4 regions of the Sporosarcina siberiensis genome follow, and region 3 is predicted to be linked to each of the others. Evidence: riboswitches for the same ligand, from Rfam matches in the RefSeq annotation. Region 3 holds a riboswitch; each other region holds the start of a gene.
The links. Region 3 has a riboswitch for S-adenosylmethionine ahead of ACFSFY_RS07875 (O-acetylhomoserine aminocarboxypropyltransferase/cysteine synthase family protein). Riboswitches for the same ligand answer to the same signal wherever they lie in the genome.

Region 1 (8,201 bases), on a different contig from region 3:
AACTTACCTGGTGTCACTTTAATCCCGACGTCAATGACCGTAAATCCATTATTCCCCAAAATGATTTCGACCAAGTTCTTCCCTATATCATGGACATCGCCTTTTACCGTCGCAAGAACAATCTTCCCTTTGCCGCGGTCTCCTGAATCTTTTTCCATGAATTGTTCCAAATACGTAACCGATGCCTTCATGACTTCCGCACTTTGGAGCACTTCCGCTACAATTAGTTTATTCGTATTGAAAAGCCTTCCTACTTCCGCCATCCCCGTCATTAATGGACCATTGATAATATCGAGTGGAGCGTCATACATCTCCCTTGCCGCTTCCAAATCGGGAATTAAACCTTCTTTCGTTCCTTCAACGACATAGTAACTGAGACGTTCCGGAACCGTTTTCGGAATATCATCCTCGGTCTTTTCTTTCTTTTTACCGCGGTAGAAATTTGTAAAATCCGCAAGTGTTTCATCTGTTGTCGTAAACAGCAGTTCATTCGCCATTAGAATTTGCTCTTCTGGAATGGAAGCATAGCGTTCCAATTTCTCCGTATTTACAATCGCGTAATCCAATCCTGCCAATGTACAATGGTACAAATACACTGCGTTCAACACTTCACGGCCAACAGGAGGCAACCCGAAGGAAACGTTACTAACACCCAAAATCGTCAATGCGCGAGGCATTTTTTCTTTAATCAAACGTATGCCCTCGATTGTTTCAACCGCTGAACCGATGTACTGAGCATCTCCCGTTCCAACCGGGAAAACGAGCGGATCAAAAATAATATCTTCAGGTGCGATTCCCCATTTATGAACAAGTAGGTCATACGAACGCTGTGCAACTTCTAATTTCCGCTGCCGAGTGACGGCCATTCCTGGCTCATCGATTGTTCCAACGACAACAGCAGCTCCGTATTTCTTAACCAAAGGAAGAACAGCATCAAAGCGTTCTTCACCGTCTTCTAAATTGATGGAGTTGATGATCACCTTCCCCTGCGAATATTTTAAAGCTTCCTCAATGACCTTTTCATCCGTCGAATCAATGACAAGAGGTACTTTTACTTTCTTCACAACTTCTTTCATAAATCGTGTAATGTCCTGAAGTTCATCTCGGTCCGGATTCGCAAGACAAATATCGATGACATGTGCCCCGCCTCTTACTTGAGCACGAGCAATTTCAGATGCTTCTTCAAATTTCCCATCTACGATCAGCTGCTTGAATTTTCTTGAGCCAATGACGTTCGTTCGTTCGCCAATGAGTAAAGGACGCATGGTTTCATCATATAAAAGTGGTTCAATTCCAGAGATCGCATGACCGTGCAATTCCTCAGGGATTTGTCTCGGCTTTTTACCTCGAACCACTTCTCGAATCGCCACAATATGTGCAGGCGTTGTTCCGCAACAGCCCCCTACAATATTCAGCCATCCTTTATCCGCAAACCCTTCGAGCTTTTTCGATAAGGATTCTGGAGATTCATGGTAATGCCCATCTTCATCCGGCAATCCAGCATTTGGATAACAACTGACAAATCCACTAGATAGCTCTGACAATGAACGAAGGTGATCGGTCATGAATTCCGGTCCAGTTGCACAATTTAAACCAACGGAAAGAGGTTTAATATGTTCAATCGATATGTAAAAAGATTCAATGCTTTGTCCCGCAAGTGTTGTTCCCATTGGTTCAATTGTTCCCGAAATCATGACAGGCAGTTCAATACCCGTCTCTTCAAATGCTTGTTTAATGCCCAGTGTTCCTGCTTTCACGTTCAACATATCCTGACTTGTCTCCATAAGAAGAATGTCACAGCCGCCGTCAATCAATGCTTTTGCTTGAATATAGAAATCTTTTGTCAGTCCGTCGAAAGTGGCGCCGCCCGTAACCGATAATGTTTTCGTTGTCGGTCCCATTGCCCCAGCAACAAATCTCGGCCAGTCTGTCGTTGAGAATTCCGCTGCACATTTTTTCGCGAGCACAGCAGCCTTAAAGTTTATGTCATATGCCTGGTCACCAAGATCGTAATCATCGAGGACAATCGGCGTTCCACCAAATGTATTCGTACTGATGATATCCGCCCCTGCCTCAAGGTACTCACGGTGAATTCGCTCAAGGACATCGGGTCTCGTAATGTTTAAATATTCGTTGCACCCATCGTATTCCTCACCGCCAAAATCATCCTCAGACAAATTCGCTGCCTGAATCATCGTACCCATCGCACCATCCATAACTAAAATTCGCTCTATTAATTGTTGTTCGATTAAATGCTTCACCATGGACTATTCCACTCCTATTCTAAAAAACAAAAAAAGCCTTCCAATTAGAAGAAGGCTTTTGAAAATACAAAAAGTATGCTTCTCCTTATCTGCGGAATCCAAATAGATTCGCTGGAATTAGCACCTGACCAAAAGGCTGGTTGCTGAAGCGTCATAGGGCCAGTCCCTCGACTTCTCTTGATAAGAAAATTTATTCAATTGTTTTGATAATTAAGAATAGCATATCTGGAAAACAACTAACCGTCAATGGTTTATTAATTTATATTAGGAATGTTGCACTCGTTAATTTGTTAATAGTACCTCTGGCTACTTCCTTTTTTCGCTATTTCATGCGCTAGACGAATTGTTGAAACTGCTAACTCCGCATAGGTCACTTCTTTAGCGGGGTTAAAAGAGTTTTGTTCCGTCGTGAACAATCCCAAAGAATTTGCCAAAGCGACATGGCCTATATATTCTTTTCGAACTTGATCCCCGTCCTTGAAGTCAAGCTTATAAATACCACTCTGTTTGGCTGCCAACTCAAGCCCTAAAGCACGTATATGCCAAACGGCCATTTCTTCTTTCGTAATCGGGGCATCGACTGGAAAGATTGTATCGCTTGGTAAAATGATGCCCATTTCAACGGCTTGTTCCACCATTTGATATAAAGGGTGTTTAGGATCGATATTCTCGAACGTTTGACTCTTGTTTTCACTCGAATCATAGAACCTGCCGTCATAAAAATAAGTGAGGGCATTCATAAGCGTTTTAAGTGCCTCTTCTTTTGTTACGGCGGTATCTCCATTAAAATTATCGAACTCTTTTACCTCTAAAATTTTGGCACTGATGAGGTAATTGAGCTCTTCCTGTGCCCATGGATGTGAAACTTCGGGGAAATCGCTCACATTAAACAAGCTGTTCCATTTTCCTGAATTGGCGTCCATAGAGCTAAACATTTGTCCGTTAAATACAGGCAAATAGACTAAATCATAATGGTGATTGTTTTTTTGCTCTTGTTTCATATAATTCAATTTTAGACTGAGTGCCTCTTTAAAGATTTCCTTGGCCATTTCCTCAGTAATGGCTGATTCAATTGATGGCCATTCCTTCACTTCTTGATACATTACACTAAGACTGTTTAATGAACCATTGGCGGCTATGCTTACGTTAATTTGATCATCCATCACAATAACGCCATTTAAAATTCTTGGGAAATTAAAATAATACGTTCCAGGTCGTTCCTCATAATAAGAGTCTGCAATGGGATTGGCATATTCGTGAAGGTAGGATGGAACCCATTTCAATAAGTAGTTCTTTGCTTTAGCAAGTGCCTCTTGCTCAGAAATTTTGTCGGCCTTTACAGGTTTTTCTGCGGCCTGTTCCAAGATTTGAGCTGTTACATCGTAAAACTGGATGATCTCACCAGTCTTTTTATCAATTTCTAAATTGGACCCATGGCCTCCGTTTTCACCTTGATACATATACTGGACACTAAAAACTTCCTGTCCACCATAATTTGTGTATTCCCCAATAGATTGAACACTTAATTTCCAAGTGTCGGGATAGATATCAAGAGCTTGTTCAGTAATTTTTTTTGCTTCTTCCTTAGTAATTCCGTTGTATTTTGCTGGAATCGGTTTGGCAGAAATCTTCTTCAATTTCGTGTTTTTTGGCAACTTATCCACATAGTCCCTTGCCGTTAACCACTTACCCGAAAGCGCATGCACCCCACGTAAATTAGATGTTGGTTTGTATACGAGCTGAACACTGCGATCATTTATTCGATTTGTTTGATAATCATTCTCTATTTGATAGTGCAATTCAACCGTAAGATTTCCTTTTACTTTTTCAAGAACTTTATTTTCATCTATCACTCGTTTTACATCGTCAAAAGTGGACGCGTTCTTATTCATGGGGTTTCTATACAGTCCGACGATTTCTCCGTTGCCAAGCACACTTACCTCAATTCTTTGATCCGCGAGTGGCACTTTATTTTCCGTGCGGGCAAATGAAAACGAGTAATGGATTGGATCAGTCAACAGTTGTCTCGAATAATAGTTCAGCGAGTCTGGTTCAAATAGGTACTTCTTTCCATCTTTAAACTTCTTAAGTAAAGCAATCGCAATCTCTTTGGCCTCTTCTTTTGAAACTTTTGGTGGAAATAAAGCCTCAGTCACATTCGCTGGTTGATAATTGAATTGTTCAATTTCAAGACTTTCACCAACAAACCCCACAGACCCATATATTCGTTTACCGTTTACCAACTTAGTAAAGGATAGTTCATAGCGTAACGTCTCGTCTTCAGGATAATAAAGCCCGCTACCCATTTGAAAATCACTCGACTTTAAATAATCAAACTGATTGGGAAACAAGGAACGAAACTTTTTTATTAAATCATCTTTTGTGAAATTCATTTCTGTTGCAGCAATTTGAATATGAGGCTTTATAGACAGATCACTCATGGATTGAGAAGCGTTTGCGGTCGATAAACACATTCCAAAAGATAGAGCAGAACAAGTCAGCAAGATTCCAATTTTTCTAAAATTAGTTATACTATTCACCCCTGATTTAGTAGTCTATCCATTTCCGAATAAATCCGTCTTCCAATAATTTATCCGCGGATACAACACTTTATGTTAGTCAAGGCGTGGACATGCCTAATCTATTACAAAACGTACCTGCGTGACAAACAATCACGTTTGTTTCTTTCACAAGTACGTCCAATCGAATTATGTTATTGAATTCCGCGAAAGTGTTATACTAACAACGAGATAACTTCAATTTTTTTACATAGGTACTATTTCAGATTCATCAACAACTAGGAGGAAAATAAAGTGAGAAATTCGGGTATGCGAACTGAAGAAGACTTCTTAGGTAAAAAAGAGGTTCCAAATACGTGTTACTACGGCATCCAAACGCTCAGAGCTGTTGAAAACTTCCCGATCACCGGTTACCGAATCAATTCAGAATTAATTAAAGCAATGGCGATTGTGAAAAAAGCTGCGGCGAACGCAAATTATGAAACCGGCCGACTTCCGCTCAATTTACAACAAGCAATCGTGCAAGCATCCGATGAGATTATAGAAGGACTTTGGCATGACCAATTTATCGTGGATCCCATCCAAGGCGGTGCAGGAACTTCCATTAATATGAACGCGAATGAAGTAATCGCGAATCGTGCTTTGGAAATACTCGGTAAAGAAAAAGGAGATTACGCCTTTTTAAGCCCTAACAACCATGTCAATATGGCTCAATCCACAAACGACGCATTTCCGACCGCAATACATATCGCAACACTTGCATTGTCCGCAAAACTACTCACAACAATGGAGAAAATGTATGACGCTTTTAAAATAAAATCAATTGAATTCGACCACATTATTAAAATGGGACGTACCCATTTGCAAGATGCTGTTCCCATTCGATTGGGACAAGAATTCGATGCTTACAGCCGAGTCATCAGACGGGATATCAATCGAATTTCCCAGTCCCGACAACATCTCTATGAAGTAAACATGGGAGCTACCGCGGTAGGTACTGGATTGAATGCAGATCCGAGCTATATATTAAACGTCGTTGGCCAACTCGCAAAAATCAGCAACTTTCCACTTAGTGCCGCTGAAAGTTTAGTAGACGCCACGCAAAACACAGACGTCTATACAGAAGTTTCCGCGTCTTTAAAAGTATGTATGATGAATATGTCCAAAATTTCAAATGACATACGGCTCATGGCATCGGGACCCCGAACCGGTTTGAATGAACTGAACTTGCCGATGAGACAACCGGGATCATCCATTATGCCCGGAAAAGTAAATCCAGTAATGGCCGAACTGATCAATCAAATCGCATTCCAAGTCATAGGCAATGATCACACAATCTGCCTCGCTTCAGAAGCCGGCCAATTTGAACTAAACGTAATGGAACCCGTACTAGTTTTCAATCTCTTGCAATCCATCAGCATCATGAACAACGGATTCCAAGTATTCACAGACAACTGCGTATCCGGAATTACTGCAAACGAAGAAATAATGAAGCACTATGTAGACACAAGCGTCGGAACAATCACAGCAATTAATCCACATATCGGCTACGAACTGGCAAGTAAAATTGCACGAGAAGCCATACTTACCGGCAAATCCGTCTATGAGCTTTGTTCTCACTATGAAGTCCTGACAGAAGAAGAATTAAGCATTATTCTAAATCCATACGAAATGACAAAACCGGGAATCTCCGGAGCTTCTTTGATCGAAAAGAAGAAAAAAGACCTTTTAAAATAAAATTGTTTTGGTTGCACTCGACAGGGTTTGGTTGCACTCGGGGTGACTTTGCTTGCACTCCGCGGGGGTTTCCTTGCACTCGCCACCGATTTGCTTGCACCCCACGCGATTTGCTTGCAAATAAGGACTTTAAACCTAAGCTACTCAAGAGCTTTTCACAATCTTATAGTGCATAAACAGCATAAAACAAATGCGATTCCATTTTGGAATCGCATTTGTTTCGCTTGCACCCCACAACACTTCCCTTGCACTCAATGCGTATTTCCTTGCACCCCGCAACACTTTGCTTGCACTCTTCACTGGTTTCCTTGCACTCAACGCGATTTGCTTGCAAATGAGGACTTTAAACCTAAGCTACTCAAGAGCTTTTCAACGGCCATTATCCACTTTAAAAAACAGGATTGTGACCAAATAATTTATGATACGTCTAACTGATGAATAACAAAATGCAAGGAAGGGTGAGTTACTTGCCACATACAAAGGAGGAAATTACGAATTGGTATCATCTTTATAGTGATTCCATTTTCAAGTTTATCATGATGATGATTAACGATTATCATCAAGCGGAAGATTTGACCCACGATACTTTTATAAAAGCTTACAAAAACCATCATTCTTTTCAAAAGAAATCGCAGCCCAAAACTTGGCTGTTCAGTATTGCACATAATAACACCATAGACTATATCCGAAAGCAAAAACCTTTAAAGATTTTCCAAGATGTACTCCAAACGCTGAAGGATTCCGCACCTTTACCGGAAGATGTTTTAGAAATCAGAGAAAGTTCAGTTGAGTTGTATAAAGCATTAAGTAAGCTAAAATCCAGCTACCGCGAGGTCATCATTCTTAGGAAGATAAATGAGTTTAGTACTAGGGAAACGAGCGAAATCTTAAATTGGTCAGAAGGAAAGGTTAAAACAACACTTTATCGAGCAATTCCCGATTTAGAAAAGGAACTGTTAAAGGAGGGGTTTTTGAATGAAAAACAAGTCTAAGGATAACTCTTACCTCGATGAACAACTAAAACAATTGGACACAGATATTATTTGGGATGAGAAGAGAAAGACCAAACTCCATAATAAAATTTTATTTACAATGGAAAATGATCGTTCCAAAAACAAATCTAAATTATTCGCGGGTTTTAAATATGCTTTAAATATTGGAGTACTGTTGATTTTAATGTTCTTCGGCTACAACTTCATTTCTAACAGCATAACCCAACAAAGTGGAAAGGATTTAACGAGCAACGAAAGTAATCAACCAAATGGTACTCCAATCATCGATGATAAAAACGATGAAAACCAAGTGAATTCAGAAGAAGTCGTTGAAAATCCAGAAACGAACATGGAGGTTCAAACAGGCTCTTCCGAAACAGTAATTAGGATCGTGGAAGGCAGTGACTTGGAAGTTAAAGTACTTAATTATCAAATAGAACCCTATGGTATCGCTTATCAATTAGACGAAGTATTCACTGTTACCGAAATGAGCAACAATCTAATAACATATTCCACTCAATATGATGATTATAAAATAACATTAGAAATGATAGAACACACAAATCTTGAAAAAACAGTTAGGAATCTTCAAGAAAAATTTGAAACAGAAAGTTATGATGAAATATTTGAGTTGGAAAGTACACCTGTTGAAGAAAACGGATTGCAAGGAAACATACAATTCTATGGCG
Region 2 (8,201 bases), on a different contig from region 3:
ATTGTATAAAGTTCTCGATGGAGTTTTGAAATCATATGACCAACCCAATCTTGAAATAATTGGTCAAGGGCCTGATTATTTAATTTATGCGACTGTAATTAAAAATAATGATATTGATTTAAAAAGTTTAGACAGTTTAAGCGAAGAAAAATTGGCTTCGATTAGGGAAACTTTATTAAAAACAATAGAGGAATCTCCGGAAGGTAATCTGGAAAGGATTACTGAGATTTTATCTAGTGCGCCTTATGGGATAAGAAAACCACTCATACCACTTTTTGTTGTTATCCTATTAAGGGATAAATGGGATCAGTTAATGTTTTATCGAAATTCAATGTATGTACCCGCATTAGAAGCAGAAAAAATCTATGAAATGTTTAATGAACCTTGTGAATATAGTTACGAGTTTCATGATTATTCAGTAGGTTTGAATGATATGATGAATACTTTAGAGAGACATCTTAAAATGTATATTAGCGAATATGTGTTAGAAAGCATACCTTTAATAAGAGTGAGCAGTGGTTTATTGAATTGGCTTCGTGCTTTGCCAAGACATACACAAATAACAAATAATCTTTCTGACGAGCTATTACAACTTAAAGAAGTTATCAGAAAGAGCGAAGTTACACCTCTAGCAAGTATCGAATATTTACAGGATAAGTATGGCAATAATATAGAGGGTTTAAAAGCGTTAATGTCTGAATTGAGGTTACATCACAAACTTTTTGTAGAATCAGTGAAAAATTACCTGCTTGAACAGCTAGATATAGAAAGTTTTATTATTAAAGATGACTTTTTAAAAGAATATGATGCTGAGGTGATTATCAAAAATCGCTTATTGTCTTCGTTAAAACAAGCATCGACTATTGAAGAGATGTCAATGATCTATATCGGAACTGAGTTGGTAAATTGGTCTGACACAACTTATGAGTTATTTTTAAGCCAAGTTAAAAATGACTTGATTAGTTTGGATGATCAAGACGTAATCAGTGATGATGTTGTCGAATTGACCTATAATAATAAGTATAAGAAAATTAGAAAACTAGAGTTATCTACTAAATCTAATATTATTTATGATAATGTTAATCGTATGATTAAGAATGCTGGTAAGACTGTCCCTAGGGAAGAAATAGATTATATTATTTATAAATTAATAAATGAATACATTGAATAGGAGAGGTTCAAATGACTAGAAAACCAGTCCATGTTGCAATGTATAGCGGAGGTGCTTCAAGTGCTTTTGTAGCCTATCAAATGGTACAAGCACATGGAATAGAAAATTGTATCCTTTTCTTTACGAATACGCTTTGGGAAGATGAGGATAATTATAGATTTATGGACGAAGTTGCCGAGTATATAGGAATTGAAGTTACTGAACGAATGGATGGACGAACTCCGGAGGAAGTGTTTTACGATACGCGCTTCCTTGGTAATTCTCGTTTAGCACGATGTTCAGAGGAACTGAAAGTGAAGCAGACGATTGTTTTTTTGGAAGAGCTTCGGGATGAACGGAACCTAGAACCTATTCTTTACTTCGGTATTGGTCCACATGAATCGCATCGAGCGGAGAATCTAACCGCATTTTACGAACATAATCCGATCGAACCTGTAGAAACACGTTTTCCGATGATAGAAACTTTTCGTGAAGATTTAGATGTGAAGGCGATTATTGAAAAAGAGTGGGGCATTCCACTACCACGTATGTATGCATTAGGTTTTTCACATGCAAACTGTGCTGGCCGTTGTGTGCGTGGTGGATTTCAGCATTATGCACAGCTATATCAAGTTTGGCCAGACAAGTATGCATTGCAGGAAGAAATGGAGGAGAACTTCCGAAAACATTTCGACAAAAATGTTACGATTTTGAAAAAAGATGGCGGCCCTTACACGCTAAAAGATTATAGAGAGCGAATGGAGAGGGAAGGCGTCGAGAGCTTCCTTAAAATACAAGATGAAACAGTACCTTGTGTTTGTTCATTTTCTTAAACATAGAAAATTCCTTAAGTATCGCTGAATGGCCAATTTATTTGCCAATAATTTAATTGACGTAAAATACTGGATTACAAAATGATTTCAAATCATTTCGTAATTCGGTTTTTTTATTTATATAATACTAAACGTTTCAATAAAACAATTATCCATTTATCAATAATTGAGAATACGTATATTAAGATTTGCATAAAAAGTTAAAGATAGCATTTAAATATCTTTATAGAAATTGAGAATATTTACCTGGGCAGAAATGGGTTAAGTTCTAATTGTTTTTTACACCAAGTTGAGAAAACCCCGACTAAATATGTCTAAACCAGAGCGATTATAAAAGGTTTTTTAACTGATGGTTAATGTTCTAGCGTTTGGTAAAGACTCATAGAATAATACTATTTACACTAAATGCTGTTATTCATAACAAAGTCGGATTCTTATGAAAGTTGAATCCATAGTGAGGAGGAGCTAAATGAAAGAGTTTCATTTGGTGAATAAATCTGATGTAATAGTATCCAGAATTAAAGAAATGGTTATAGAAACTAAGCGGTCGGTAGGTGACCTGGCTTTTATGGGGAACGTTAAACCACGGTATGTAAAAATTTTAAACATAAAAAACAAACGTGCAACAGTTTGTGATTTACAAGGGAATAACTTTCATGTATATATATCCAGCTTAACCCTAGAACCTAAAATACTTGATAAGCCAATTACGTTACTAGGTGATTGTAATCATCAATTTCAAACAAACAGTTTCTGCTAGTTTTGAATGAATATATATTTCCTCTATTCATTTTAGGATTGCGGACAGAATGAGCTAACTAAGCGGAGTTTTGAGCCACTGTCTAGTAAGGCGAAGGTAAACAGTCATTGGAATGCTACTTTCCAATGACTGTTTACTTTAAATTTTAAGTAACTGTGCGTGAAAGTATTCTGACTATACACTACAATTACATATTTATTAGGCATATGCTGAAAAGTTCATTTATTTTGTATGTGTATACAATTGGTTGAATTGTTTGTTGTTGTTTCTCACACAGGTACCCCAAAATCTTTATTAATGAACAATTAAATAAACCTTTTGTAGAAGGGCACCACTTAGTCCCCATGTTTACCCAAACTCAATTTGAAAACACTATTGATTTTGCTGATAATATTGTTACATTATGTCCGAATTGTCATCGTGAAATTCATTACGGTTTACAAGTTGACAAATCTAAAATGGTTAAAATATTATTTGCCAATAGAAAGGATCTCTTCCATAAGTATGGAATTGAAATAACAATAAAAAAGTTGTTATCTTTTTATAAAGTGGAAGAAAAATATGAATGATTATTAACTTTTCTATAACGCTCAAAATATTTATATAGATGAATATTGGGCAGCTGTGCGTGAAAGTATTAAGACTATACACTACAAATGCATATTTACTATGTATGTGCTGAAAAGTTTATCTGATTTGTATATATATACAATTGGTTAAATTATTTGTTGTTTTTTCTCACGTAGGTACCTTGAAAATGGATTGAAGAATTGGCCTTAGAGAAACAATCATATTGACAGAATTCTTCACTTGCCCTATACTAATACTCAACTAAACATAAACTCTTTTCTTATTTAGAGAGACGGAGGGAATTGGCCCGACGAAGTCTCAGCAACCTGCCTTGTGGTAAGGTGCTACGTCCAACAGGGGAACCTGAACGATGAGGAGAAATTTTTGCATGCAAACTCTTCTCTCATTGGGGGAAGAGTTTTTGTTTGGAAAAATATTCAGGAGTGATGATAATGACGAGATTAAAAGAATTGTATGACCAGCTAAAAAATGTGCAGAAACGACAACCGACGGGAACGGCAAGTGCAATGCAGCGGCATCAGCATGTGGCAGAGCTGCAGCGGAAAATCGATTATTATGAGCAAGGCGATACGATTTCACGTACGTTCATTCAACAGGAGATGGCTGAAATCCATGCCGTCCAACAAGAAATCGACAAGTTGACAGCTGTAAAAGAGGATAAGAAGCGTGCGCTGATGAAGAATGTGTTTGGAGAACACTTGCCATTGGTGTGAAGTGAGGTAGGATTTTAATATGTGAATCAATCTAGATGTTTTTTCCTAAGGTCAAGTAGAGGGGGGAGTTCATGAATCGTTTAAAAGTGACAGGTGAAAAGCGGTTGCAAGAGCTGTACGGAAAGTTGAAAGAAGCCAGGCGGAATGAACCGTTTGGTTTCAATGCACATCTTGCGCAATTGGCTTTTCAGATACTGGACCTGGAGCGGAAGTTGAAGATTGATAATCCGGACAAGCAAAATGATTTCATTGGCATTATGCTGGAACATGCCTTTTATATGAAGACCGATCGGAAGGATCCTTATGTCGCCAAGCAGACATTTCAGCAGATTTTGCGGATCGATCCGCATAACGCGGAAGCGAATTACCGATATGCCTTTCTCCACTATAAAGACGGGAATTGGACAAAGGCGATTTCTTTTTTTAAAGAATCGATTTTACACAGCTCGCCGGATTTCCCATTGGCAGAGGATCAGGTTGTTAAGGCACATTTGTTCATCAGCTACTCTGCGATGATGCTTGTGAAAGAATCGATGCGGGCAGTGGATGACTTGCAGCCAGAAGAATCGCTAGAGACAGAAGGCATCAGCATCGATCAACTTTCAGCGGATGTCAAAGCGCTGCTGGCTCTGAAGGAATACCGGCTGAATAGCAATACAGGTGAAGAATTCATCTCACGTGACCGGTATAAAGAATTGGAATCGAATGTATCGCCTGGTGATGTATGGGTGGATTTGACGGTGGAAGAGCCTTATATTCAAAGCGGTGATCTGAGCATAAGAATATCCCATCAGCTGGGAAATTTGCTGAAGCGGCTGCTGTTAAAATCAGCCAAACAGGAAGCATTGCCGTTATATGAGCTCATCGGCAATCAGGAAGAAATGTTTCACGATAGCGAGGATTTTAACTGGGATAATTATCGGCAAAAGATCCGGCGAGTGAAACAAAAACTGGTCGAAGTCGGATTGCCTGAACGATTCATCCAGTCAGTCCGGGGAACGCAAAGTTATCGTATTGAACCGTGCACGTTTTTTATTATCCAACATGATGCTGAATAATTTCGAAGCCTCTCTACTCAGTAGGGAGGCTTTTTCTGTGACAAGGGCGTCACAGTCATTTCCGTATACTTGGGGTATCAAATGAAATGGAGATGATGAGATGATGAAAAATTGGAATGGTTTATTGAATGGATATGGTTATGAAGTGAAGGAAGTTTGTGAGGGTCAATTTGAAGTGGGCGGTCTTACTGCACACAATAAGGGTTTTCTAGAATCCCATCTGGAGAAGTTGTCGATTGTGACGAGGTTGGAAGATGGGATTTTGTCAGTTGATGGCGTGCTGACTGAAGAAGAATGGGTGAGTCACTTGGAAACAGTTGTCGACGGCAGAAGTGAATCGAGCTATGGACCGACGGAGATTCCGTTGGATAAGATCGATGTATATATCGCTGGAATCGTCATGCAGCTGAACCGACTCGGCTGTATTATGACGTATTCCTGTGATGGACATGAGCGAAGATCGCCACATCTGTATTTTGTGTCCGCGGAGTTTGCGCGAATGGCCAAGAGCTTGCTTGCTCACTGTGGCTTGCGTGTCAAAAGAATCGGAGTGCGATTATCTATTCAGACGGACCGCAAAAATCTTCCGGCCATTGCCGTTCAGATTTCGGAACTCTCACGTGAACAGGTGGAGAACATCCATCGTGAGCGAAATGAGTTCATCAGTGAAGAGGTTTTCAATAAAACATTGGAAGAAGTTCTTGCCATACCCGGTGAGAGTGGAGAAGAGGGTCAAATCCGTGAATATGTCATGCGGGAACTGCGTCCGTTTACCGATCAGATAGAAGTGGATCATTACGGGAACATAGTCTCCGTAAAACGCTTCGGACCAGGTCCGACTATTTTGTTGAATGCGCATCTCGATACGGTTGAACGAATTGCCGATGACCGTGAAATCATAAAAACAGGCTCTATCTGGTCGAGCAGTGAAGGGATTTTAGGAGCGGATGACCGAGCGGGAGTGAATGTCGTACTGGCAACTGCCAAATCAGTCGGAAAGAGCGAATTTAACGGAACACTGAAATATATTTTCACCGTTAAAGAGGAAATCGGCCTACTCGGTGCACAGCAGGTCGCAAAATCATTCCTATGGGATGTCGATATGGCTTTCGTCATCGATCGCCGTGGCACGCATGATATTGTCACGTCAAGAAACGGTATCCAACCGTTCTGCACACCCGCTTTCGGAACTGCACTCGAACGGATTGCCCGAAAATCCGGTGCCAGCAAATGGCGAGCAGTCGCTGGCGGGTCGAGTGATACGTATATATGGGCACAGAACGGGATAGAAAGTGTAAACCTTTCTGCCGGGTATATGAATGAGCATACTTCAAATGAGATGTTGGATGTGAAGGCTAGTTATGGTACGTATAGCTTTGTGATGGAGATATTGAACGATTGGCGGATTTTGATGAGGGTAGTTGGATTGAGAGGGAATAGGGAAAGGGTTGGTGTTGGAGTATAAGGTTGGGTGTGAAGTTAGTTTGGGCAGCCAGTTTGAGAAGGCTATAAATTAGGGATTTGCAAACCTGTGCATGCTTGAATTCGGATACAGTTCAGAATTCAAATGGATTAAGAGATGCACAGGCAAGCAAAATCTTTCCGACAAAATAAAATTACTTCCCAAACCTTGATTTCCTGTCAAAATATGCATGCAATCGAAACTCGTAAATATTCCTTACCCAGCGATAAAGAATCTCCGTGTGCTCTAGTATAGGTGTAACATTAATCGTAAAAACATCCTTGTGAAAAGTAATAAATTCCATTGAAGACCCACTCAAATTTCATAAAAGCATGTCAGTCTCTTTAGTTTGTTCATTAGTATTAATTAATCCATTATATAAAAAAGTTATCCTTAAGAATAATCCAGTAGGAGATAGGGTTGGGCATCGATACGCGTAGAAGGTATTTACCATAACATTGGCGAATAAAGATGGAAACTAGTAAGGGGTTTTTAATTTGATGGGAAAAAATATTGCTTTTAATCAGTTTTTTACCGCTGAAGACATATCAGAACCATTAGCCTCTGTAGCTAGCAATGAGCAGTGGAAAATTGAAGATTACTTTGAGAATAAAAATTATGACGTTATTGGTTACGAAGAAAATGATAGAGTGATTGGTTATCTTGAAATAGATAAGAAATATGAATTTACTAATCTCCGGAATACAGTAAATGATTTCAGTATTTCCGATTTAATTACTAATAACACAAATTTGTTGGATTGCCTTAAACTACTAAAAATTAATACTCGTTTATTCGTAATAAACAAATCTCAAATAGTATCGATCGTTACAGAGTCAGATATACAAAAACCCGCTGTGCGAATGCTCTTTTTTGGGATAATAACTTTTTTTGAAAGCAAAGTAGCGGAACTTATAGATGAGGTATATCCAGATGATGAATGGGTTCCATTGTTAAACGATGGTAGGATTATTGCAGCAAGGAAAATATACAAAGGTTTTGTTGACAAAAATCAGGAAACTAACTTAATAAGCTGTACACAAATTTGTGACAAAACAGAGTTATTATATAAAAGTGAAGAATTATTAAAAGAATACGTTGATATGTCTAAAACAGGTGCAAAGAGTTTTTTTCGCTCAATAGAAGGTTTTAGAAATGCTTTAGCACATGCTGAACCACTAACCTTATGGTCTGAGGAAAAGGATATAATCGAATTGACGGATGAATTAATAATAATAACAGAAAAAGTAATTAACCGTAAAACGGCTACTGTTACAGAAGTGTAGGAAAGGAAAAAGATTAAGAACTTGTATTTAAAGTGGGTTGGTGGAATGTTAGAGAAGTGAAAGTAAGTACTATGAATATCGTATTTTGCAAAGTCTTAGAGCATTATATTGTAATTGACTGAGTAGTATTTAGGAGTTTTTATTAATTAGGGGGTGCGATTAAATATGCTGAGTCTATTTAGTAGAAGGCAACGGAATAAAAAAGTCGATCTAAAACTATCACCACAAGAAATTAAGAAAATAAAGATTATTAATAGAGTAAAAGAGCTAGATAAAGAATTTAATATTAGTAGTGAGCATATTAACTCATCTTTTGATAATGGTCTCTTTATTGACGAAAAACAAAAT
Region 3 (8,201 bases):
TATTGCTGGAGTCTTATTAATTGAAGCGACACGAAGAGTAATAGGTCGTGCTTTAGTTATTATTATTTTAGTAGCTCTTGTTTATGGAATATGGGGGCATTTACTGCCTGGTACACTGTCGCATAGAGAATTTACTACAATGTGGTTTATAGATCATTTATTTTATACTACAACTGGTGTATTTAGTACACCGCTTGGAGTATCTGCAACATTCATTTTCTTGTTTATCTTATTCGGTAAGTTTTTGGAAGTATCGGGTGCGGGTAAGTTCTTCATTGACTTATCCGTTGCCGGAATGGGACAGTACCGAGGAGGACCTGCAAAAACAGCGATTATCGCTAGTTCAATCCTCGGAACAATTTCAGGTAGTGCGGTGGCAAATACAGTTACCACCGGTGCATTCACAATTCCATTGATGAAGAAAACAGGGTACAAAAAGGAATTCGCAGGTGCTGTTGAATCTGTTGCTTCTACAGGCGGACAAATCATGCCACCTATAATGGGAGCTTCGGCTTTCATCATCGCATCGTATTTAGGTGTTCCTTATATGGATATTGCTATTGCAGCAATTGTTCCAGCGTTACTATTTTATATATGTCTATTTTACCAAGTCGATTTAAGGGCTGTTCGATTAGGTTTAAAAGGGTTGAATAAAAAAGATTTACCAAGTTTTTGGGGAGTTTTCAAAAAAGGGTTTTTATTCTTTATTCCCCTAATTGTAATCGTCGTTATGCTTGCTTCGGGAAGTTCTCCGATGAGAGCGGGATTGTTTGCGATCATCGTGACCATACTCGTTGCGGGTTTAACAAAAGCGAATAGAATTAACATCGCAACAATATTTAAAGCGCTTAATTTTGGGGCTAGAGCATCGATAGAGACTGCGATCGCATGTGCTGCTTCTGGAATTATTATCGGAGTTATCGGTTTAACTGGAATTGGACTGAAATTCAGTAGTATCATTATTAGTCTTTCTGGTGGAATATTAATTATAGCTTTAATCTTTACAATGATTACTAGTATTGTTTTAGGTATGGGGCTACCAACAGTAGCGGCATATATCGTTCAAGTGCCACTGACTATACCTGCTTTAATTCTACTTGGAGTTTCACCATTAGCTGCACATATGTTCGTGTTCTACTTTGCAGCTCTGTCTGCAATTACTCCTCCGGTTGCATTGGCGGCGTTCGCGGCAGCAGGTCTTGCCGGTGCTGACCCAATGAAAACAGGATTTGCGGCTGTTAAACTAGGTCTAGCTGCGTTCATCGTGCCATTCTTCTTTGTTTACGGTGAGACGTTATTACTAGTCGGTGCATGGCCTGCGATTATTGTTTCTGTAATCACAGCGATAATTGGTATTATTGCTGTCGCGTGTGCTACTGAGGGATGGTTTATCAGACAAGCATATTGGTATGAAAGAATATTGTTATTCGGTGGTGCTGTTCTTCTAGTATTACCAGGAGTGGCATCAGATGTTATCGGAATAGCATTATTGCTAGCGATTTACGTATTCCAAAAGAAATTACATCCTATGTATTTAAGCGGTAAAATGGCTTCATAATTGGAGCCTTAGAATTGAAAGGTGCAGAAGTAAAATGATTGAAACAAAGATCACACAGATGCTAGGCATTCGATATCCAATCATCCAAGGCGGGCTTCAGGGCCTTGGAACTTCTCCTTTAGTTTCAGCAGTTTCTAACGCGGGTGGATTAGGGTTAATCACGGCCGGAAGTTACGAAACAAAGAAAGAAATGCTGGAGGATATTGAACTTACAAAGACACTTACAAATAAACCTTTTGGAGTGAACATTGCGATTGGGATTCGAAGACCAATGGATGAATTCGTTGAAGGTGTAATTGAGTCCGGCGTTAAAATCGTATTTACTTCAGGAAATAATCCTGAACAGTATATGGATGACCTGAAAAAAGCAAATGTAAAAGTTATTCATGTTGCTCCTTCTGTTCGTTTTGCAAAAAAAGCAGAGTCGTTGGGCTGCGATGCAGTTGTGGTAAATGGCTATGAATGTGGTGGACATCCAGGTAAAGAAGATACAACCAGTTTAACTCTTATTCAAAAAGCGGTAAAAGAGCTTTCGATTCCAGTTATCGCTTCAGGCGGATTCTCAACGGGTAAGTCTGTACTCGCCGCTGTAGCATTAGGTGCAGGTGCCGTACAAATGGGCACCCGTTTCTTAATGTCAAAAGAAGTTAGACTCCATCAGAATGTAAAAGATTATTTGGAGAGTTTGTCTGAAACAGATACTGTAATGGTGAAGAAATCGATTGGGAAAACCGCCAGAGTTATGAAGACCAATCATTCTATTGAGTTGGAAGAGTTGGAAAAACAAGGTGCTACCTTCGAAGAGATTTTCCCTTATATAAGTGGGGAGTCGTATAAAGAGCTAATTGATACGGGTAATTTAAATACAGGAGTAATCGCACTTGGGCAAACGATCGGTCTTATCGATGAAGTAAAAACTGTAGCTGAAATCATAGAAGAAATTGTTTATGACTATCGCAATCAATTAAGTTATTTGACGATGAATACAATGGGAAAAAGGTGAAAAACTTTGACTGATTTCACAAATCAAGTAGCAGTTATTACAGGAGCAGGTAAAGGCATTGGTAAAGAAATCGCCAAAAAGATTGGCCTTTCAGGAGGTCATGTATGTCTTTTAGATGTGGATGAAAGTATCTTAAATGCAACGGCTATTGAGTTTAGGGAGATGGGAATTTCCTTTGAAAAGTATGTCGTCGATATTACAGCTGAAGAAGATGTGAAGAAAGTATTTGCAGAAATTAATAAGACACATAATAGAGTAGATATTCTCGTGAATAATGCAGGGATTATACGGGACAACTTACTATTCAAAATGAGCACACTAGACTGGGACCAAGTAATGAATGTCCATTTAAAGGGAGCATTTATTTGTAGTAAATATGCACAAGAACTCATGGTGAAGAATGCGTACGGTAGAATCATTAATCTCTCGTCCGTTTCTGCTTTAGGGAATAGAGGACAGGCGAACTATGCAACGGCCAAAGCCGGTATCCAAGGTTTTACAAAAACATTAGCATTGGAGCTAGGGCGTTATAACATTACGGTTAACGCAGTTGCTCCTGGTTTCATTGTTACCGAAATGACGAAATCTGTGGCTGAACGTAATGGCATAGCATTTGAGCAGTTGGTTGAAGAAAAGGCCAAACAAATCCCTGTGAAACGTGCAGGAATGCCGGAAGATGTTGCTCACGCAGTTTGTTTCTTTGCAAGTAAAGAATCCTCTTTCGTTTCTGGACAAGTTTTATATGTTGCCGGTGGTCCCAAAGCATAAAGTAGAAATTTGAGAAGTTATTGAAACTTATATTAATAAGAAAGAGAGTAGGTGTAACATGATACGCTTTACTCTCATCATGTTAATGTGCTTGACATATATGATAAATGCGTATATTTCCCACCCTTTGATAACTGTTTTGTTTACTATAGTTTCAGTAGCTACTTTTCTAACGGTTGTTTTTTCTATGGAGATCAAAGGAAGGCTGTTCACATTATTTCTTTTTACTACGGGAATGATTATACATTTTATAAATGGCAATAGGGGACTTCAGCTGTTTGAGGGGATTACACAAAACCTTCCACTGCTTGCAATCCTAATATTGGCTCCTCTGCTGTCAATCCCGCTTAGAAGAGAAGGAATAATTGATACTATCGTTTCCGGGTTATCAAACAATAAAAATGATGAACGTAAAACATTTTATAGTATGAGTTCTTTTATGATGCTGTTAGCACCTATATTAAATATGGGTGCGATACGCATCGTGCATGACTTTGTAAAAGATGTTAAAATTGAGCCCAAAATGTTGTCTCGTTCTTACTACTTAGGGTTTACACCTGCCGTTCTTTGGTCACCATTTTTTGCCTCAGTAGGTATTGTAATCTATTTATTAGAAGTTAAATATATGTCCTATATATTAGTAGGAATTACGTTTTCACTTATGCAAGCTGTTGTAGGTTTGTTTTTACTGAGACCGAAAGCGACTACTCATACACTTTTACAAGAGCCTGGACAATTGAAGCCTGATGAGAATGGTTTGAAGAACATATTTTTTCTTATAGTATTTGTTTTAGGGTTGATTCTATTATTGATTAGTATGGAATCGTTGCTTCATAAACCAATGCTGTTATTGGTTAGTTTTATTTGTGTTTTGGTTCCATTTGTTTGGGTTGTTCTGCGTAATAAATGGGCTGTTGTTAGAGAAGAGTATTTGCACTATAAGGACCGTTTGTTAATTGGATCTAGAATGGAAATCTCCCTATTTTTAAGTGCGGGTATTTTCGGGAATGCAATTGCCAATACACCTTTTATTAATGTGCTAAAAAGCGCAATAGAGTGGTCAGTAAATGAATCACTTGCTGTATTGTTTTTGTTTATCCTCTTGTTTGTGACCGGGGTAGCAATGATTGGAGTTCACCAAATCATTTCAATACCTTTAATTTTATTAACGCTTATTGAATCAGGAATTCCATTTAATCCTTTACCTATTGCTTTTATGTGTATTTTTAGTTGGATGCTATCAGCTGCTATTAGTCCTTTAAATGCGATGAACATTATAATAAGCCAGAATGTAAAAAAAGATGGTTTTACCGTTGCGTTTAAATGGAATGGATTGTATTTTCTAGTAATTACTTTAATGGCATTTGGTTACATATATATTATTGATATGTTTTAAAAAGGATGTATTTTCATTAAAAGTAAGTATGCTTAGACTAAAAGTCTTTTTTTAGAATTAGTTTTCAGAAACTTTTAAATAAACACTTGACTTTATATTGCGACTACATCTATACTATGTAACAAGATGGAAAACTGAATACAACAACACTCTTATCAAGAGCGGCGGAGGGATTAGGCCCTACGATGCCCAGCAACCAGCAAGTGACCAACTTGCAAAGGTGCTACTTCCTACAGTTTCGTGTAAACGGACTGAAAGATAAGGGGAGGAATTTGCGAAAGCGTAACCCTCTTCTTAAGCGAAGGGGGTTATTTTTTATTCCTTGGAACCCCCAACGCCTCCGCACTATATTTTTCATCTAAAAAACTACTGGAGGTAATGACAATGACAAACGAAAACCTAAAACCTGAAACACTTCTACTACACGGTGGACAAAAGCCTGATCCGGTGACTGGATCCCGTGCGTTGCCAATTCATAGAACAACTTCTTTCGTTTTTCGAGATACGGAACATGCACAAAACTTATTTGGTTTATCAGAAGCTGGAAACATCTACTCACGAATTACGAATCCGACGGTAGCTGTGTTTGAAGAACGCCTAGCGCTTCTCGAGGGCGGAACGGCTGCGGTAGCTCTTTCTTCGGGAATGGCCGCAATTGCTTTCTCAATTTTGAATGTTGCAGGTACTGGTGATGAGATAGTGGCAGCAAGTAATTTGTACGGTGGCACATATAACTTATTTGCGGTTACACTTCCTCGTTATGGAATTACTGTGAAGTTTGTTGATGTGACGGATCCAGAAAACTTCCGGGCTGCAATTACGGATAAAACGAAAGCGATTTTTGCAGAAACAATCGGAAATCCAGGTCTTCACGTTCTTGATATCGAAGCTGTAGCAGAAGTTGCACATGAAAACGGATTGCCGTTACTGATTGACAATACATTCCCATCACCATATGGTTCAAATCCAATTGAGTTTGGAGCGGATGTCGTGATTCATTCCGCAACGAAATGGATTGGTGGCCACGGTACGACTATTGGTGGAATTGTGGTCGATGCTGGAAAGTTTGATTGGACACAAGGTAGATTCCCAGGATTTACAGAGCCCGATGCATCGTATGGTGGCTTGCGTTACGGAATTGACGCAGCGGCAGCAGCATTCGCAACAAAACTGCGCGTACAGTTATTACGCGACTTTGGACCATGTCTCGACCCTGACAGTGCATTCAACTTCTTGCAAGGGTTAGAAACGCTTCACTTGCGTGTTCCAAGACATAATGAAAATGCGGTTAAAGTGGCTGAATTCTTGAAGAATCATCCTTCAGTGGAATGGGTTACTTTTACAGGTAATACAGATCATCCATCACATGATCTTGCTAAGAAGTATTTGAAGAATGGTTTTGGTTCTATCGTGATTTTCGGCATTAAAGGTGGCCGTGATGCGGGTAGAAAAGTAATTGACAATGTGGATATCTGGTCGCATGTAGCGAACGTAGGGGATGCAAAATCACTAATCATCCATCCGGCTTCGACAACACATCAACAACTAGGTCCGGAAGATTTGAAGAAGTCTGGTGTTACAGAAGAGCTTATCAGACTTTCAGTAGGCCTAGAATCAGTTGATGATATCATTGCAGATCTTAAACAAGCGATTGAGAAGGCAGTTCCAGTGACGGTGTGATTAGAGTATATTGCGAGAGACGGTTTATTCGTCTCTCTTTTGTTGGTGGTACAGCAGATTCCATCTATAATTCCTAGTATCAAATGATGAAAACGAATGCAAAGGGGACTTAAAACAATGAATATAGAAAAAAGAATACCTGTGAAACAGTTGAAAAAGTTTTGTTATGAAGTATTTACAGCTCTCGGTATACCAAAGAATGAATCTGAAGTGATAGCGGATAGTTTAGTCGATGCGAATGTGATGGGAGTAGATTCACATGGAGTTACAAGATTAGCGGATTACATAGGTCGATTAGAAAATGGAGTGATTAAAAATCACACGGAGTTAACGGTATTAAGAGAAACTGAAACAACGACGCTATACGATGCAAATAACGGTTGGGGTCAATATGCAGGGAAAATTGCAATGGAAAATGCGATAGAAAAAGCAAAGAAATATGGTAGTGCATTTGTAGGTGTTAGTAATTCAAATCATTTTGGGACCGCTTCATATTTCACGAGAATGGCAGCCAATGCAGGTTGTCTAGGAATCGCTATGACGAACACGTCGCCAATAATGGTTGCATGGGGAGCGAAGAAACCTACATTAGGGACGAACCCAATCTCTATTGCCGTTCCTTCGAACAATGAGCCCGTAATTTTGGATATGGCAACTAGTAATGTAGCTCGAGGGAGAATTAATTTAGCTGCAAAGAATGGAGAAGAAATTCCAGAAGGATGGGCTATTACAGAAGACGGTCATGATACGACCGATGCACAAGAAGCCCTGGATGGTTTTCTGCTTCCTTTTGGATCTAAAGGGTCTGGGCTGTCGATGATGATTGATATAATGACCGGCGTAATGACCGGAGCCATGTTTGGAGAACATATTTCACAAATGTACAATGACACGAGACCACAACAGTTAGGTCACACATTTATTGTATTTGATATTGAAAGTTTCATGGATTTGGATACATTTAAACAGAGAATGGATGATCGCATTACACAAACGGTCACAAGTCCTCCAAGTGCCGCTCATCAGAAAGTATATATGCCTGGAGAAATAGAACAAATCAAAAGAGAGAAGAGCTTGAAGGAAGGTATTGTTTTAACACAAGCGATTTATAATGAATTGCAAGAGCTTGGGCATAAATATAATATTTCAATAGAAGAGTATCTAACGGATGCAAGTTCAAAATGAATGAATTTCGGAACTTATAGAAATAGACGTGCTTACAATTGAGCAATTCTCTTTAAACAAAAAAACAATTCCTGTTAAGGAATTGTTTTTTGTTTACTTTTTCATTAATTTTAGTTCTTCTTTTAATGATTTCATTAATGCAATTACCATTAAGACTATGACAAAAGAGAAGGGTAATGCTGCGATAATGATCGTATTTTGTAAGGCGGTAAGACCGTTTACAGATAAAAGAATTACTGCGATTGTTGATTGGATGATACCCCAAGTTAGTTTCACCGTGTTTGGCGGAGTTAATGACCCATTTGTCGATTGCATACCTAAGACAAAAGTTGCTGAGTCTGCCGATGTGATGAAAAACGAGATGATCAATAAGATTGCTACAAACGAAAGAATTAGCGATAACGGCATTGTGTTAAACATTTCAAAGACAACAAGCTCTGTGGATGCACTTGCCAAATCTTGAATACCTGTACTTTGGATATTAATAGCCGTTGATCCGAATGCAGAAAACCAAAATGCACCAATAACTGTTGGAACGACGAGAACGCCGAATAAAAATTCTTTAATCGTACGACCCTTTGATACACGGGCTATAAACATTCCGACGAAAG
Region 4 (8,201 bases), on a different contig from region 3:
ACACTGTCGGTTGGATATAATAACCGTCTTTTAATTCGCCGTCTAATTCGTTTTGTTCTCCACCTGTTAAACATTCCGCTCCTTCCTGCTTACCAATATCTAAATAAGACAGGATTTTCTCCATTTGTTCAGTGGATGCCTGTGCACCCATCATCACTGTTGGATCAAGAGGATTTCCGGTTTTAATTGCTTTAACACGTTCAATTGCACGCTCCATAAACTTATCGTAAATCGATTCTTGAATTAATGCCCTTGAAGGACAAGTGCACACTTCACCTTGGTTAAGTGCAAACATGACAAACCCCTCTACTGCTTTGTCGAGCAGTGCATCATCCTCATCCATAATGTCTTCAAAGAAAATATTCGGAGACTTTCCGCCAAGCTCTAGTGTGACTGGTATCGTATTTTGAGAAGCGTATTGCATTATGAGCCTGCCTGTCGTTGTTTCTCCTGTAAACGCAATTTTTCCGATGCGTGGACTTGAAGCAAGTGGTTTTCCTGCTTCCAAACCATATCCGTTTACAACGTTTACAACTCCCGCTGGCAACAAGTCTTCGATTAACTCCATTAAGACCATAATCGAAGCAGGTGTCTGTTCAGCCGGTTTTAAGACAACACAGTTTCCAGCTGCAAGCGCCGGTGCCAGTTTCCATATCGCCATTAAAATCGGGAAATTCCACGGAATAATTTGTGCAACAACACCTATTGGTTCATGGAAATGATAAGCTACTGTATCGTTGTCAATCTGACTAACTCCGCCCTCTTGTGCACGGATTGCTCCTGCAAAATAACGCAAATGATCGATTGCTAATGGTAAATCAGCGTTTAGCGTTTCACGAATCGCTTTTCCATTTTCCCATGTTTCAGCTACGGCTAGCATTTCAAGGTTTTGTTCCATACGATCAGCTACTTTTAGTAGAATATTTGAACGCTCTGTGACGGATGTTTTTCCCCACGCCTCTTTGGCAGCATGTGCTGCGTCAAGTGCGAGTTCTATATCCTCTTCAGTTGAACGTGCGACTTCTGTAAATTTCTTGCCAGTTACCGGTGTTGGATTGTCGAAGTATTGCTTATTCTTTGGCGCAACCCATTTGCCACCAATAAAGTTTTCATATCTCTCCTTGAAATTAACTTTTGAACCTTTTGTATTTGGAAATGCGTACACCTGATTTTCTAGTGCTGATACCACTAAACATTCCTCCCTGTTTCCGTTGGTTGATTTCCAACTGTGACTGTTGCGGTGATTTACACACACACACTATTACTCTACGTTTCAGCACTCAAGGATATGCCTTACTTTTTTAATTGAATTTCATTAGAACTTTTTCTCGGTCACATATTTCCTTTCAAAGATCTTTAATTGTTCATGTCTCCGTAATAGTTTGTTCATATTTACCTAGTAGTATAAGGGTATTAAGAGAAACGGAGGAATTCATTATGAATAATGAAAATAAAAAAGGCTCTGTTAAACGTTTTCTATCGACAATTAGTGCAGGTATCATTGGTTCGGTTTTAACGCTTGGTGTTGTTATGAATACAAACATCATTCAGAAGCCTTCTACAGATAACTCTCCTGTTACTGAAGAGTCTGCCGGATATACTGTAGAACAAACAAGTGCGAAGCCAGATAAATCACTATCCGATATGGTTGAACAGTCATCAAGTGCAATCGTAGGAATTGTTAACTTCCAAAATAGCGATAATCGCTTCAATTCTGAATCCAAAAGCGTGGAAAGCGGTGCGGGCTCTGGAGTGATTTATAAAATAGATAAACATTATGCTTATATTGTTACAAATAACCATGTCATTGAAGGAGCAAACAAGCTTGAAGTGTCCCTTGAAAATGGAGAAAGAGCAACAGCTGAGCTTGTTGGTAAGGATGCACTAAGCGATCTTGCTGTATTAAAAATCGATGCGAAGTATGCAGATACGGCTTTAGAATTTGGAGATTCTGACACACTTCGTGCGGGAGATCCTGTTGTGGCTATTGGGAACCCACTAGGCCTAGACTTCTCTGGAACTGTGACTCAAGGTATTGTCAGTGCGGTCGATCGCTCGATTACAGTAAAAACATCTGCCGGGGAATGGGAATTTAACGTTATCCAAACAGATGCCGCTATCAATCCCGGAAACAGTGGTGGAGCACTGATCAATTCAGCAGGTGAAGTCATTGGTATTAACAGCCTTAAAATTGCTGAAAAAGGTGTTGAAGGTCTCGGCTTTGCCATACCAAGTAACGAAGTCATCCCCTTAATAGAAGAGATGACGAAAAACGGCCAAGTAGAACGGCCATATATCGGCATCGGAATGGCCGAACTCAGTGAAGTACCTCAAATGTATTTGCAAGAACTGCCGGATTCCGTTAAAGGCGGAGTTATCGTGGCAAGTGTAGACCCTGAGTCCGCTGCAGGAAAAGCTGGTATTCAAATAGAAGACGTTATTACATCTCTTAATGGAACAGACATAAAGAGTTCGACTGAATTGCGTAAACTTCTTTATTCCAGCCTTAAAATAGGCGACAAAGTAACATTCACAATTTATCGTGGAGCTGAATTGCTTACAATTGAAGCTACTTTAACAAGCAACAATAAGCCTGTAACTAAATAACAGCCTGGCACCTATGAACTGTTCCTACAGGTCATAGGTGTTTGTTGTTGCATATTTAAAAAATTCCGTTTACTTTGAAGAGAATAGTACATTGGAGAGGAGGTTCGTCGCTTGAAAATATTAGTAATAGAGGACAACGAAAGTGTCTCTTCAATGATTGAGCTCTTTTTTTCTAAAGAAGGAATTGACGGTACTTTTGAAATGGATGGTTTAAAGGGGCTTGAACTTGCCAAACAGGGCGATTGGGACTGTCTGATTATCGACTGGATGCTTCCTGGAATGGACGGCGTATCAATTTGTCAGCAGTTGCGAAAAGAGAACTATTCCGTTCCCATCATCATGCTGACCGCAAAAGATAGTGAATCCGAGCAAGTACTGGGGCTCGAAATGGGTGCCGATGATTATGTGACCAAACCTTTTAGCCCCCTTGCACTCATGGCCCGCATTAAAGCAGTAACGCGAAGGTACGCTCCATTAAAAGAAGAGATGCCTATAGAAGGTATAGTCGAAACAAAACACTTCAAAATCAATTTAAATACACGAGAAGTGTTGTTAAATGAAAAACCTGTTTTAAATCTGACACCTAAGGAATTCGATCTTCTGTATCACTTTGTCCAGCACCCCAAGCAAGTGTTTTCACGTGACCAATTGCTAGACAGTGTATGGGGTTATGATTTTTACGGTGATGATCGAACTGTAGATGTTCATATTAAGAGACTTCGTACAAAAGTTTCGACAGATGAGCAACCCTTTTTTCACACAGTCTGGGGTGTTGGTTACCGATTCGACGAAACCTTTGAAAATAGAGATGATGCACAATGAAAATAAAATACGTATACCAGCTCATCGTAAGTCATGTGAGCGTAATTGTGATTTCCTTTTTACTCATTAGCTTATTGTTCTCACATTACGTCGAACAATTTGTTTATGATAATAAAACCGAGGAACTTTCATCATACGGCCAAAGTATTTTACAAGACTTTGAGAACAATCAACAAAACTCAGCAAATATACTTAAAAATTATGGACACGTCCTTCAGGGAAGAGATATTCAGTACAGTCTTTTTGATGAAAGGTCAGCGATCATTTATTCGACAAGTACAAATACCCCCCGCATCGAACTCAATGAGGATGAATGGGGACATCTTAAAACTGGACATAAGATTACTGTTAAACAGGACTTTAAACGATTCCATGAAGGCGTCACATTCGTCTTGCTTCCACTTCATTTGAACAACCAATTTGTTGGAGGTATTTTACTGACGTCTCCAATAAAAGGCTCCCGAGAAGTCATCTCACAAATGAATAACTACTTAATATATACGACAATTATCGCACTAGCCGTGGCCTTTCTTTTAAGTTGGATACTGTCTACGTTCCATGTAAAACGCATCAAACGGCTAAGAGAAGCAACTTCAACTGTCGCCCACGGTGATTATTCTGTGCGAATCCCACATACAGACTTTGATGAAATCGGAGAACTTGCGGGGGATTTCAATGGAATGGTTGAAAAACTAGATCTTTCGATGGAAGAAATTAAAAGCCTTGAAAATAGACGGCGCCAGTTTATGGCTGATGTTTCCCATGAACTGAGAACACCACTTACGACAATCCGTGGAGTGATTGATGGGTTAAAAAACAATATGATTGCCGAAGATGAGAAGGAAAAAGCACTTGGACTGGCTCGAAATGAGACCATGCGACTCATTCGCCTCGTTAACGAAAATCTAGATTATGAAAAAATCCGTTCGAACCAAATAACACTTAACAAACAAAGTATTCAACTCGTAGAGCTATTGAATATTATCAAAGACCAACTTGACGGTGCTGCAGGTGAACGGAATAATGTGATTCTTATCGTCTCTGAACCAGATGTAACTGTCTTTGCTGATTACGATCGTCTTACCCAAATTTTAATTAACATTACAAAAAACAGTATTCAATTTACAGAAAATGGGACAATTACGTTAAGAGGAACCGCACTGAAAAATGAAACGATGATTGAAATTGAAGATACAGGGATAGGAATCGATCCTGCGGATATCGAAAAAATATGGAGTCGTTTTTACAAAGCAATCCTTTCACGAACGACAAATCCTTACGGAGAGTTTGGTCTTGGCTTATCCATTGTGAAACAACTTGTTACAATGCATGATGGAACAATTCAAGTTACGAGCGCGACGGGAAAAGGGACAAAATTCACCATTATAATCCCCCATTAAAGTTCACAAAATTGCCATGAGTTTATGTGGTTATTTTCCCGTTAATAGTTTGTTCATAATTGCAATGTATGATAAGTTTATATCTAACGAATTGGAGGCAATATAATGTTTAAGAACTGGAAGAAATCACTACTAAAGGCAGGTATACTCTCCTCTCTCCTAGTCGTTGCTGTAGGTTGTTCAAACGAAGAATCGATTGCATCAGTTGAAGGGGACAAAATTACCAAAGATGAATTATATGAAGTTCTCGTACAATCTCAAGGAGAACAAGCACTTTCCGCACTAATTGATGAAAAAGTCATTGCACTCGAAGTGAAAAAGAAAAAAATCAAAATTTCTGACGAAGACATTGATAAGGAACTAGAGACATATATTGAAAATGCTGGCGGTCAAGAAGCATTTGAAGCTACTCTAGAACAGAATGGTATTACAGAAGCTCAGCTTAAAGAAAACATTGTTCAATACTTATCAATCCGTAAATTGATTGAACCTAGAATTGACATAACAGACGAAGAAATTAAAGCGTACTTTGATGAAAATAAAGCGCAATTGGATCAGCCCGAATCCGTTGAGGCGAGCCATATTCTTGTAGAAGATGAAGCAACAGCAAAAGAAGTTGCACAAAAGATTGCTGATGGCGATGATTTTGCAGCTTTAGCAAAAGAATATTCTACAGATGCTTCCAATGCTGAAAAAGGTGGAGAACTTGGATTCTTCCCACGCGGAAAAATGGTTCCTGAGTTCGACGAGGCAGCATTTTCTATGAAACCAGATACGATAAGTGATCCTATTAAAACAGATTTCGGATACCATATTATTAAATTAACGGATAAAAAAGAAGCAACAGAAGCTGTTTTAGAAGACCATAAAGAAGATATAAAAGAAGGACTTTTCGAAGAGAAATTACAAGCTCAGTATGTCGAATGGTTAGACGAAGTACGAGCTGATTATAAGATTGAAAACTCTTTAGAGAAAAAAGAAACAAAAGATAAAGAGAAAAAGTAAAACTTTAACAACATAAAAACATTGACATCCTCTGATAACTAATGTAAATTATGCTCATGAGTAATTATTGATAACCGAATAGCAACATCTCTTATCAAGAGTAGCTGAGGGAAAGGCCCGTTGAAGCTCGGCAACCACCTACTGTGAACAAACAGTAGAAAGGTGCTAAATCCTACAAGACATTTCTGTCTTGAAAGATGAGAGAGGATTATCGTATTTCCTATTGTATAAATACGCCTCTCTATTTCTGATAGAGAGGCTTTTTGTATTATTAAAAATTAACTACACAACATTAGGAGGAATTTTATATGAAAAGAATTGTAGTTCTATTATCATTAGTCTTGTTAATTGGTGTCCTTTCAGCTTGTGGAAGTAAAGACAAAGAAACAGGTAAAGCATTAAGCGAGGAAAAAATCGTCGTTGGTGTTACAGCAGGTCCACATGAGCTCGTAGTAAATAAAGTGAAAGAACTTGCTGCAAAAGAAGGTTTAGAAATTGATGTTAAAGTTTTCACAGAATATATTTTACCAAACACAGCATTATCTGAAGGAGATTTGGATATCAACAGCTTCCAAACACTACCCTTCTTAGAGAAAGTAAACAGTGACCGTGATTTGAATCTAGTCCACGTCGCAAAAACTATTTTACTTCCAATGGGTATTTACTCAGACAAATTCGACAGTATTGACGATATCCCTGACGGAGCATCTTTCGGAATGCCAAATGATCCAAGTAACGGTGCACGTGCTCTGATTGTATTAGAAGCGGCCGGCGTGATTACACTAAGAGATGAAGATAAAACTACTGGAACAGTACAAGACATTGTAGAAAATCCGAAAAACTTGAAATTTGTTGAATTAGAGGCATCACAACTTCCTAAACAACTTATTGAATTGGACTTTGCTGCCATTAATACAAACTTTATTTTAGCAGCTGGTAAAAACCCAGTCGAAGATTCCATCTTCTTAGAATCTAAAAGCTCTCCTTACGTAAACTACATCGTTGTACGTGAAGAAAACAAAGACGATGCTGTCGTTAAAAAGTTTGCTGAACTCTATCAATCCGATGAAGTAAAAGAATTCATAAAAGAAGAATTCAACGGAACAATCCTCTCAAGCTGGGAATAACAAAAGCTGAAGCGCCTGGTAGACCCGACAGGCACTGGAAGACAAGAAAGAGAAGTTGCGCACTTTGACTTCTCCTTCTGTTCTGAAGTGACCCGAGGGGCTAGGCGCTGAAGGCTATACGGTAACAAAAGCGGATGTGCATCTCTCATTAAGCAGTTTTTTCTCTAGAAAGGAATGAGTGTCATGATTAAATTAAACAATGTTTCAAAAGTGTTTGAATCGAAAAGTGGAGATGTCAAAGCAGTTAGCAATGTCAATCTTCATGTGAAAAAAGGTGAAATCCATGGTGTTATCGGGTACAGCGGAGCAGGAAAAAGTACACTTATCCGATGTGTCAATTTACTTGAAAGACCCACTGTTGGAGAAGTATTTATTAGTGGAACAGAAATGACAACCCTTCCTTTGAACAAACTGCGTGAAATGAGACAAAACATTGGTATGATTTTTCAAGGGTTTAATTTATTAAAAACGGCAACGGTCTTCGAAAATATTGCGATTCCACTTAAATTGCTCGGGCTCGATAAAAACGAAGTTGAGCTGCGCGTCGTGAAATACTTGGAAATTGTTGGCTTAACAGATCGTCAAAAGGCATATCCAAATCAATTGTCTGGTGGACAAAAGCAACGCGTCGCTATCGCTAGAGCTTTGGCACAAGAACCAAAAATTTTACTTAGCGATGAAGCAACAAGTGCTCTTGATCCTGAAACGACAGAATCGATTTTGGATTTACTGTTGAAAGTAAACGAAGAGCTCGGCATAACCATTTTACTCATCACACATGAAATGAATGTCATTCAAAAGATTTGTGATTATGTGTACGTTATTGAAGGCGGAGAACTCATTGAGCACGGGTCTACGATAGACTTATTTGCAGCACCGAAAGAAGAAACGACTACGAAGTTCTTAAACACTATTGCTCAGCGTAAAATTCCTACTTCATTAGTACAACAATTAAATCTTACTGGTAATGTTTCAAGATTAACTTTTGTCGGTGAAGCAGCAGGACAACCACTGATTGCTTTAGCAACCGAAAGATTCAATGTGACTCCTAATATTTTATCGGCGAATATTATTGAACTGAAAAACGGTATCGTCGGTAACATTGTCATACATCTTGTTGGTGAAACAAATAACATCATCAATGCTATTGAGTTCCTTAAAGAACAAGGCGTTGGTGTTGAGGAATTGGAGGGATAATGAATGGATAAATATGAAGAGTTCATGACTAAATGGTTACCAG

Region 1: it holds a riboswitch for S-adenosylmethionine, as region 3 does, so the genes downstream of both, metH (methionine synthase) here and ACFSFY_RS07875 (O-acetylhomoserine aminocarboxypropyltransferase/cysteine synthase family protein) in region 3, are expected to answer to the same signal.
Region 2: it holds a riboswitch for S-adenosylmethionine, as region 3 does, so the genes downstream of both, ACFSFY_RS12480 (hypothetical protein) here and ACFSFY_RS07875 (O-acetylhomoserine aminocarboxypropyltransferase/cysteine synthase family protein) in region 3, are expected to answer to the same signal.
Region 4: it holds a riboswitch for S-adenosylmethionine, as region 3 does, so the genes downstream of both, ACFSFY_RS16765 (MetQ/NlpA family ABC transporter substrate-binding protein) here and ACFSFY_RS07875 (O-acetylhomoserine aminocarboxypropyltransferase/cysteine synthase family protein) in region 3, are expected to answer to the same signal.

What each region holds. Positions count from the first base shown of each region.
Region 1 covers NZ_JBHUGI010000032.1:368,710-376,910, forward strand. The annotation lists gene metH (methionine synthase) at 1-2,264, opposite strand, end outside; SAM riboswitch class I at 2,347-2,451, opposite strand; gene ACFSFY_RS12660 (PepSY1/2 domain-containing protein) at 2,555-4,705, opposite strand; gene aspA (aspartate ammonia-lyase) at 5,093-6,520, shown strand; gene ACFSFY_RS12670 (RNA polymerase sigma factor) at 6,988-7,512, shown strand; gene ACFSFY_RS12675 (hypothetical protein) at 7,496-8,201, shown strand, end outside.
Region 2 covers NZ_JBHUGI010000032.1:324,897-333,097, reverse strand. The annotation lists gene ACFSFY_RS12500 (hypothetical protein) at 1-1,171, shown strand, start outside; gene ACFSFY_RS12495 (hypothetical protein) at 1,183-1,983, shown strand; gene ACFSFY_RS12490 (hypothetical protein) at 2,453-2,743, shown strand; gene ACFSFY_RS12485 (HNH endonuclease) at 2,995-3,312, shown strand; SAM riboswitch class I at 3,591-3,690, shown strand; gene ACFSFY_RS12480 (hypothetical protein) at 3,760-4,047, shown strand; gene ACFSFY_RS12475 (tetratricopeptide repeat protein) at 4,119-5,105, shown strand; gene ACFSFY_RS12470 (M20/M25/M40 family metallo-hydrolase) at 5,206-6,570, shown strand; gene ACFSFY_RS12465 (hypothetical protein) at 7,068-7,853, shown strand; gene ACFSFY_RS12460 (hypothetical protein) at 8,019-8,201, shown strand, end outside.
Region 3 covers NZ_JBHUGI010000021.1:95,803-104,003, forward strand. The annotation lists gene ACFSFY_RS07855 (TRAP transporter permease) at 1-1,558, shown strand, start outside; gene ACFSFY_RS07860 (NAD(P)H-dependent flavin oxidoreductase) at 1,593-2,561, shown strand; gene fabG (3-oxoacyl-ACP reductase FabG) at 2,568-3,329, shown strand; gene ACFSFY_RS07870 (hypothetical protein) at 3,517-4,725, shown strand; SAM riboswitch class I at 4,875-4,990, shown strand; gene ACFSFY_RS07875 (O-acetylhomoserine aminocarboxypropyltransferase/cysteine synthase family protein) at 5,110-6,405, shown strand; gene ACFSFY_RS07880 (Ldh family oxidoreductase) at 6,523-7,590, shown strand; gene ACFSFY_RS07885 (glycine betaine uptake BCCT transporter) at 7,684-8,201, opposite strand, start outside.
Region 4 covers NZ_JBHUGI010000037.1:72,188-80,388, reverse strand. The annotation lists gene adh (aldehyde dehydrogenase) at 1-1,189, opposite strand, end outside; gene ACFSFY_RS16785 (S1C family serine protease) at 1,438-2,607, shown strand; gene ACFSFY_RS16780 (winged helix-turn-helix domain-containing protein) at 2,719-3,429, shown strand; gene ACFSFY_RS16775 (sensor histidine kinase) at 3,426-4,829, shown strand; gene ACFSFY_RS16770 (peptidylprolyl isomerase) at 4,935-5,834, shown strand; SAM riboswitch class I at 5,923-6,038, shown strand; gene ACFSFY_RS16765 (MetQ/NlpA family ABC transporter substrate-binding protein) at 6,143-6,961, shown strand; gene ACFSFY_RS16760 (methionine ABC transporter ATP-binding protein) at 7,145-8,158, shown strand; gene ACFSFY_RS16755 (methionine ABC transporter permease) at 8,162-8,201, shown strand, end outside.